2 regions of the Streptomyces sp. NPDC007971 genome follow, and region 1 is predicted to be linked to the other one. Evidence: predicted binding sites of a transcription regulator. Region 1 holds the regulator's gene; the other holds the start of a gene.

The links. Region 1 encodes HspR, which represses chaperone genes until heat shock. Its sites were predicted from a motif close to TTGAGNNNNNNNNNCTCAA; they were not measured.
Region 2: a site for HspR is predicted at 1,898-1,916, ahead of lon (endopeptidase La). Genes of this name have one in related genera too.

What each region holds. Positions count from the first base shown of each region.
Region 1 is NZ_JBIBJK010000010.1:85,406-88,810, forward strand. Features, by position in the region: gene ACFZCP_RS22065 (substrate-binding domain-containing protein) at 1-724, opposite strand, end outside; gene ACFZCP_RS22070 (heat shock protein transcriptional repressor HspR) at 1,244-1,696, opposite strand; gene dnaJ (molecular chaperone DnaJ) at 1,702-2,871, opposite strand; gene grpE (nucleotide exchange factor GrpE) at 2,908-3,405, opposite strand, start outside.
Region 2 is NZ_JBIBJK010000001.1:643,919-647,323, reverse strand. Features, by position in the region: gene lon (endopeptidase La) at 1-1,875, opposite strand, end outside; gene ACFZCP_RS02940 (rhomboid-like protein) at 2,112-2,924, opposite strand; gene ACFZCP_RS02935 (spermidine synthase) at 3,145-3,405, shown strand, end outside.

The sequences.
Region 1 (3,405 bases):
CGGCCATGCCGTCGTTGGCGGCGTAGACCGCGGCGATGTTGTTCTTGCCGATCTTGTTGATCGCCTCGGTCATTTCGGCCTGGGCGTTCTCCGGCTTCCAGTCCTTGGTGTCGAAGCTGTCCGCGATGTCCACCTTGCCGTTCAGCTCGGAGAGCGCGCCCTGCTTGAACTGCTTGGCGTTCGGGTCGGTGGGCGAGCCGTTCACCATGACGACCTTGTCGGAGGTGTCGACGCCCGACCCCAGGGCCGCCAGCAGCGAGCGGGCCTGCACCTCACCGACCAGCTCGTTGTCGAAGGAGATGTACGCGTCGATCGGGCCCTCGGCCAGCCGGTCGTAGGCGATGACCGGAATGCCCGCGTCCTTGGCCTTCTTGACCTCGCCGGCGATGGCGTGCGAGTCGACCGCGTCGAGCAGGATGATGTCGGCCTTGTCGTCGATCATCTGCTGCATCTGGGCCGCCTGCCGGGCGGCGTCCGCGTTGGCGTTCGCGTACGCAACCTTGCCCTTCTGGTGGGTCAGCTCCTCGACCTTCTTCTTGATGATCGGGTAGTCGAACCTGTCGTAGCGGCTGTTCGCCTTCTCCGGCAGCAGCAGCCCGATGGTGACCTCGTCGCCCTTCGTCGGGCTCGCGCTCGCACCGTCCCCCGTCGCGTTCAGCACGCCGCAGCCGGCAAGCGAGAGGGTCATCGTGGACGCGGCCACGGATATGGCGATACGACGCATTCGGGTGCTCACTTCAGGTGCGTTCCGGACGTGGGTGCTGCTTTACGACCCAGGTGTCTGAAAAGACAACTTGCAGGCGCCACCCGGCGTCAAGACGAACTACTTAACGAGTGCGCAACAGCACGCTCCGCTGCACCTGTGAAGAAGGAGCGGAATCGCCTGCAAACGCTCTTTACGGACCCTCCATCCAAAGGGGGGTCCATGAGATGGCAAAGGAAGTGATTCGATCACACGATCGAACAGAGCTGGCCAACTGCGCGGTGCACGGGAAGCGGTGCACGGGAACAGGGACCCCGCTCCGGGCGTCCGGCGTCCGGCTCGATCCCGGGCAGCCGGCTGCTGCGCGGCAGGAAGAGCCCCGGCGCGTTCTCCGGGCAGCCCGCAGGGGCCCGCACACGGGGGACGTCCGTACACAGGGGACGTCCGCACACGCGAGGTTCCGGGGCGGTCCGGGCGCCCCGCACGGACGCGGGCCCGCGGACGCTGGACGTCCACGGGCCCGGTTGTCGTGAGGCGGCGTCAGTCCGAGGACTGCTGCCGCTTCGGCCGCCACACCACCAGCGCGCTGGTCTGCTGCACCTCCTGGTACGGGACCAGGTCGCGGCGGTAGGAGGCGTGGACGGCGGCCTCGCGCTGCTGCATCGCGGCCGCCGCGCCGTCCAGGGCCGCCTCCATCTCCACGAGGCGGGACTGGAGCGCGGCGACCTGGTTCTCCAGTTCGATGATGCGCTTGATGCCGGCCAGGTTGATGCCCTCGTCCTGCGACAACTGCTGCACCTGGCGGAGCAGTTCGATGTCGCGGGCCGAGTAGCGGCGGCCACGCCCGGCCGTGCGGTCCGGGGAGACCAGACCGAGACGGTCGTACTGGCGCAGCGTCTGCGGGTGGAGTCCGGAGAGCTGGGCCGCCACCGAGATGACGTAGACCGGAGTCTCCTCGGTCAGTTCGTACGGGTTGCGCCGACGGCCGTCCATCTCCCTCAGTCTCCCTTCGCGGCCTCGAACAGCTCCGCCCGCGGGTCCTCGCCCGCGGTCGCCTCGCGATACGCCTCCAGTGCGTCACGAGCCTTCCCCGACACGTCCTTGGGGACACTCACCTCGACGGTGACCAGCAGATCGCCGCGGGTGCCGTCCTTGCGGACCGCGCCCTTGCCCCGGGCGCGCATGGTACGACCGTTGGGCGTGCCGGGGGGGAGCTTCAGGGTGACGGAAGGGCCGCCGAGGGTCGGGACCCGCACCTCGCCGCCGAGAGCCGCCTCGGCGAACGTCACCGGCACGGTGACGGTGAGGTTGTCGCCCTTGCGCCCGAACACCGGGTGCTCGCCGACGTGGACCATCACGTACAGGTCGCCCGCCGGTCCGCCCCGCTCGCCGGGCGCTCCCTTGCCGCGCAGCCGGATGCGCTGGCCGTCGGTCACCCCCGCGGGGATACGGACCTGCATGGTCCGCGACGACTTGGCGCGCCCGCTGCCCTTGCACTCCAGGCAGGGGTGCTCGGCGATCAGGCCGCGGCCCTTGCAGTCGGGGCAGGGGTCGGTGAGCGAGAACCCGCCGCCCGAGCCCCGCGCCACCTGCCCGGTACCGACGCAGGTCGGACACACCCGCGGGGTGCCGTTCTTGTCGCCGGTGCCCGAGCAGGCCTTGCAGGGCGCCTGGGAGGACATCCTCAGGGGCACCGTGGCGCCCTCGATGGCCTCCGTGAAACTCAGCGTGACCTCGGACTCGATGTCCTGGCCGCGCCGGGGCTGGGTACGGGTTCCCGAGCCACCGCCGCGGTTGAACAGGCCCCCGAAGACGTCACCTATACCGCCGCCGAAGCCTCCGCTCTGGGCGGAACCGCCGCCTCCGAAGAGGTCGCCCAGGTCGAAGTTGTAGGAGCCGCCGGCGCCCGGACCGGGGCGGAAGCCGCCGTTGCCGAACAGGGCGCGTGCCTCGTCGTACTCCTTGCGCTTCTTCGGGTCGCCGAGGACGTCGTTCGCCTCGGAGATCTCCTTGAAGCGCTCCTCGGCCTTGGTGTTGCCCTTGTTGGCGTCCGGGTGGAACTCGCGGGCGAGCTTCCGGTACGCCTTCTTGATCTCGGCCTCGGTGGCGTCCTTGGGGACGCCGAGGACCTTGTAGAAGTCCTTCTCGATGAAGTCCTTGGTGCTCATCCCCGACGTCCCTCCTTCCCGTCTGCGGTGATTACGTCAGCCCTCGTCCGGGCCACCGTTCTCCTTGTCGTCGGCCGCCGCGCTCTCCTCGGCCTCCTCGGCCTTGGCCGCCTGCGCGCCGGGCTGCGGCTCGGCCACGGCCACCCGCGCGGGGCGGATGGTGCGCTCGCCGATGCGATACCCGGGCTGCAGGATGGCCACGCAGGTCGTCTCGGTGACGTCCGGCGCGTAGGAGTGCATCAGGGCCTCGTGGATCGTCGGGTCGAAGGGCTCGCCCTCCTTGCCGAACTGCTGCAGGCCCATCTTCGCCGCGACGGTCTCCAGCGACTCGGCCACCGACTTGAAGCCGCCGACCAGTTCGCCGTGCTCCCGCGCGCGGCCGATGTCGTCGAGCACGGGCAGGAGCTCGGTCAGGAGGTTCGCGATGGCGATCTCCTTGACCGCGATCCGGTCACGCTCGACCCGGCGGCGGTAGTTCTGGTACTCGGCCTGGAGCCGCTGGAGGTCCAGGGTGCGCTCGTTGAGCGCCGTGCG
Region 2 (3,405 bases), on a different contig from region 1:
GCCGCCGGCTCCGGTGACCGCGAGGCCGGTCGCCACGCCCGGCACGGCCGTACGGCGCTCGGCCGGGTCCTGGGCGGACTCGGGCACGTGGTGCGGGCGCCCGATCAGCGCGCGCAGGTCCTCGTCCCGGACGGTGAACGGCAGCTCCCGCTCCCCGAGTTCGTGCTGGGCCGCGACCTTGCGCAGCAGCCGCGCGATGGACCGCTCCAGGGTGCGCACGCCCGCCTCGCGGGTGTACTCGCCGGCGAGCCTGCGCAGCGCGCTCTCGTCGATCACGACCTCGTCCCCGGCCAGCCCCGCCCGCTCCAGCTGGCGCGGGAGCAGGTGGTCCCGGGCGATGACGACCTTCTCGTCCTCGGTGTAGCCGTCCAGCCGGACGATCTCCATGCGGTCGGCCAGCGCCTCCGGGATGGCTTCCAGGACGTTGGCGGTGGCGAGGAAGACCACGTCGGACAGGTCCAGCTCCACCTCCAGGTAGTGGTCGCGGAAGGTGTGGTTCTGCGCGGGGTCGAGGACCTCCAGCAGCGCCGCGGCGGGGTCGCCGCGAAAGTCGGAGCCCACCTTGTCGATCTCGTCGAGGAGCACGACCGGGTTCATGGACCCGGCCTCCTTGACGGCGCGGACGATCCGTCCGGGCAGCGCGCCGACGTAGGTACGCCGGTGGCCGCGGACCTCGGCCTCGTCCCGGACGCCGCCGAGCGCGACCCGGACGAACTTGCGCCCCATGGCGTGCGCGACGCTCTCGCCCAGGCTGGTCTTTCCGACACCGGGCGGCCCGACCAGCGCCAGCACGGCACCGCCGCGCCGCCCGCCGATCACGCCCAGCCCCCGGTCGCTGCGCCGCTTGCGCACGGCCAGGTACTCGGTGATGCGTTCCTTGACGTCCTCCAGGCCCGCGTGCTCGGCGTCCAGGATCGCCTTGGCGCCCTGGATGTCGTAGGCATCCTCGGTGCGCTCGTTCCACGGCATCTCCAGGACCGTGTCCAGCCAGGTCCTGATCCAGGAGCCCTCGGGCGACTGGTCGGAGGCCCGCTCCAGCTTGTCGACCTCCTTGAGGGCGGCCTCGCGGACCTTCTCCGGCAGGTCGGCGGCCTCGACGCGGGCGCGGTAGTCGTCGGACTCGTCGCCGTCCTGCTCGCCGTTCAGTTCGCGCAGTTCCTTGCGGACGGCCTCCAGCTGGCGGCGCAGCAGGAACTCGCGCTGCTGCTTGTCGACGCCTTCCTGGACGTCCTTGGCGATGGTCTCGGCCACGTCCTGCTCGGCGAGGTGGCCGCGCAGCTGCTGGGCGGCCAGCTTGAGGCGCTCCACCGGGTCGGCGGTCTCCAGGAGCTCGACCTTCTGCTCGGTGGTGAGGAAGGGCGAGTAGCCGGAGTTGTCGGCGAGCGCGGAGACGTCGTCGATGGCCTGGACCCGGTCGACGACCTGCCAGGCACCGCGCTTCTTCAGCCAGTTGGTGGCGAGGGCCTTGTACTCCTTGACGAGTTCGGCGACCTGTCCGGGCAGGGGGTCCGGCACGGTCTCCTCGATCCGTGCGCCCTCCACCCACAGCGCCGCGCCCGGGCCCGTCGTACCGGCGCCGATGCGCACCCGGCCGCGGCCGCGGATCAGGGCGCCGGGGTCGCCGTCGGCCAGCCGGCCGACCTGCTCGACCGTGCCGAGGACGCCCGTCTTCGCGTACGTTCCGTCGATGCGCGGCACCAGCAGCACCCTGGGCTTGCCGGGCTCCGACCGGGCGGCGGCCTGTGCGGCCTCCACCGCGGCACGGACCTCGCTGTCGCTCAGGTCCAGCGGAACCACCATCCCGGGCAGCACGACCTCGTCGTCGAGCGGCAGCACGGGCAGCACGAGCGTGAACGCCGTGGACTCAGCAGCCATGATCTCCCCTTAGGCATTCAACTTGAGTTATGCCGACTCAATGCACGGGGCTGCGCCGATGTTCCCGGGTTGGTGTTCGCCGTGAGCGATCAGGCGGTGACTGACGTGTTTGCGCAGGCAGGGGCGCCCAGGGGGATGGCGTTCCGGACGGGCGCCCTGGTGCGGGCCCGTGGTGGCGGGTCGGTGAGGGGGCCCGTGGCGGCCGGCCGCGCGGTGCCCCGCGTCCCGGGCCGGGCTCAGCCGGAAAGTGCCGGAACGCCCGGCGACAGGCGCCAGGCGCGCACCAGCGGCCAGCCCGCGATGCCGATGCCCAGGGCGATCAGGTGGCCCCAGTTGGTCATCGGGTCGAGGAAGTCGATCAGGTCGCTCACGAGCATGCCCGCGAACAGGGTGAGCAGGGGCCAGCGGACCCAGGGGCTGAGCAGGCCGGCCAGGGCGCCGGTGCTGGCCGCGACACCGAAGCTGATGCCGTAGTCGAGGCGGTGCAAAGAGGTGTCCGGGAGGTGGCCGAACAGGACCGCGAGGCCCACCGGGACCTCCGTGGCAAGCGTGGCCAGGACATGGCCCGCCAGAAACACACAGGCCGCCCGCGCCCCGCCTATCCGCCGCTCCAGCGCGGTCAGCACCAGCACGAAGGCGACCGCGTACGGCGAAACGATCCCGCCCGCGATCCACAGCGCGCTCGCCAGCAGCACCGCGACGGGCGTGCGCACCAGGTGGGCGACGTCGGTGCTGGAGTCCTGGTACAGCACCTGCATGACGGAGGGGGTCGCGTAGGCGGCGAAGAGGGAGGTGACGGCGAGGACGGCCGCGTAGACGAACGTGAACGGCGTGCTGGTGGGGTTGGGCAGCAGGTGCCAGGGCCGGAAGGGGCGGCGGGTTGCCGCGGGCACGGAGGCCGGGGCCGCGGCGGGGGCCGGGGCCGGCAGTTCGCGCTGCCGTGGGACACCGTCGAGCAGCCCGGCGACGTCCGGCAGGGAACCGGCGGGAAAAGGCGTGCCCAGGGGCGGGGACGCGGCCGTCGCGGGGCCGGTCACGATCCGTTCCACGGTGAGGCGCTCCTTCCGTCGCGCCCCACCCTTCGTGTTCACGGGGCCCGCTGTCTATGACCGACGCCACGCGAGAGCGGATTCACAGCAACCTCAGAGGCTCCGGACGCGTCCGGAGCAGCCGGGTTCACGCCCGCCGCAGGCCGATCGGAGGGCCATCCTCCCTCCCTTCCCCCCGAATTCCCGTGAAACCCACCTCCCGTTCGACCAAGATGGATCCATGACTGCCGTGTACGCCTCGCCCGTGGTCCTGGATCGCCGGAACGGCCCCTACGGGGAGGTGGTGCTGCGCCGGGACGGCGCACTGCTGCAGATCATCGCCAACGGCTGCTTCCTGATGGACACGTCCGACGGGCGCTCCGAGCGGCTGCTGGTCGATGCCGCGTACGGCGCGCTGGACGGGCGCCCGGCGCCGGACGTGCTGATCGGGGGGCTGGGCGTGGGATTCTCTCTTGCACACGCGGCGGCGGACGGCAGATGG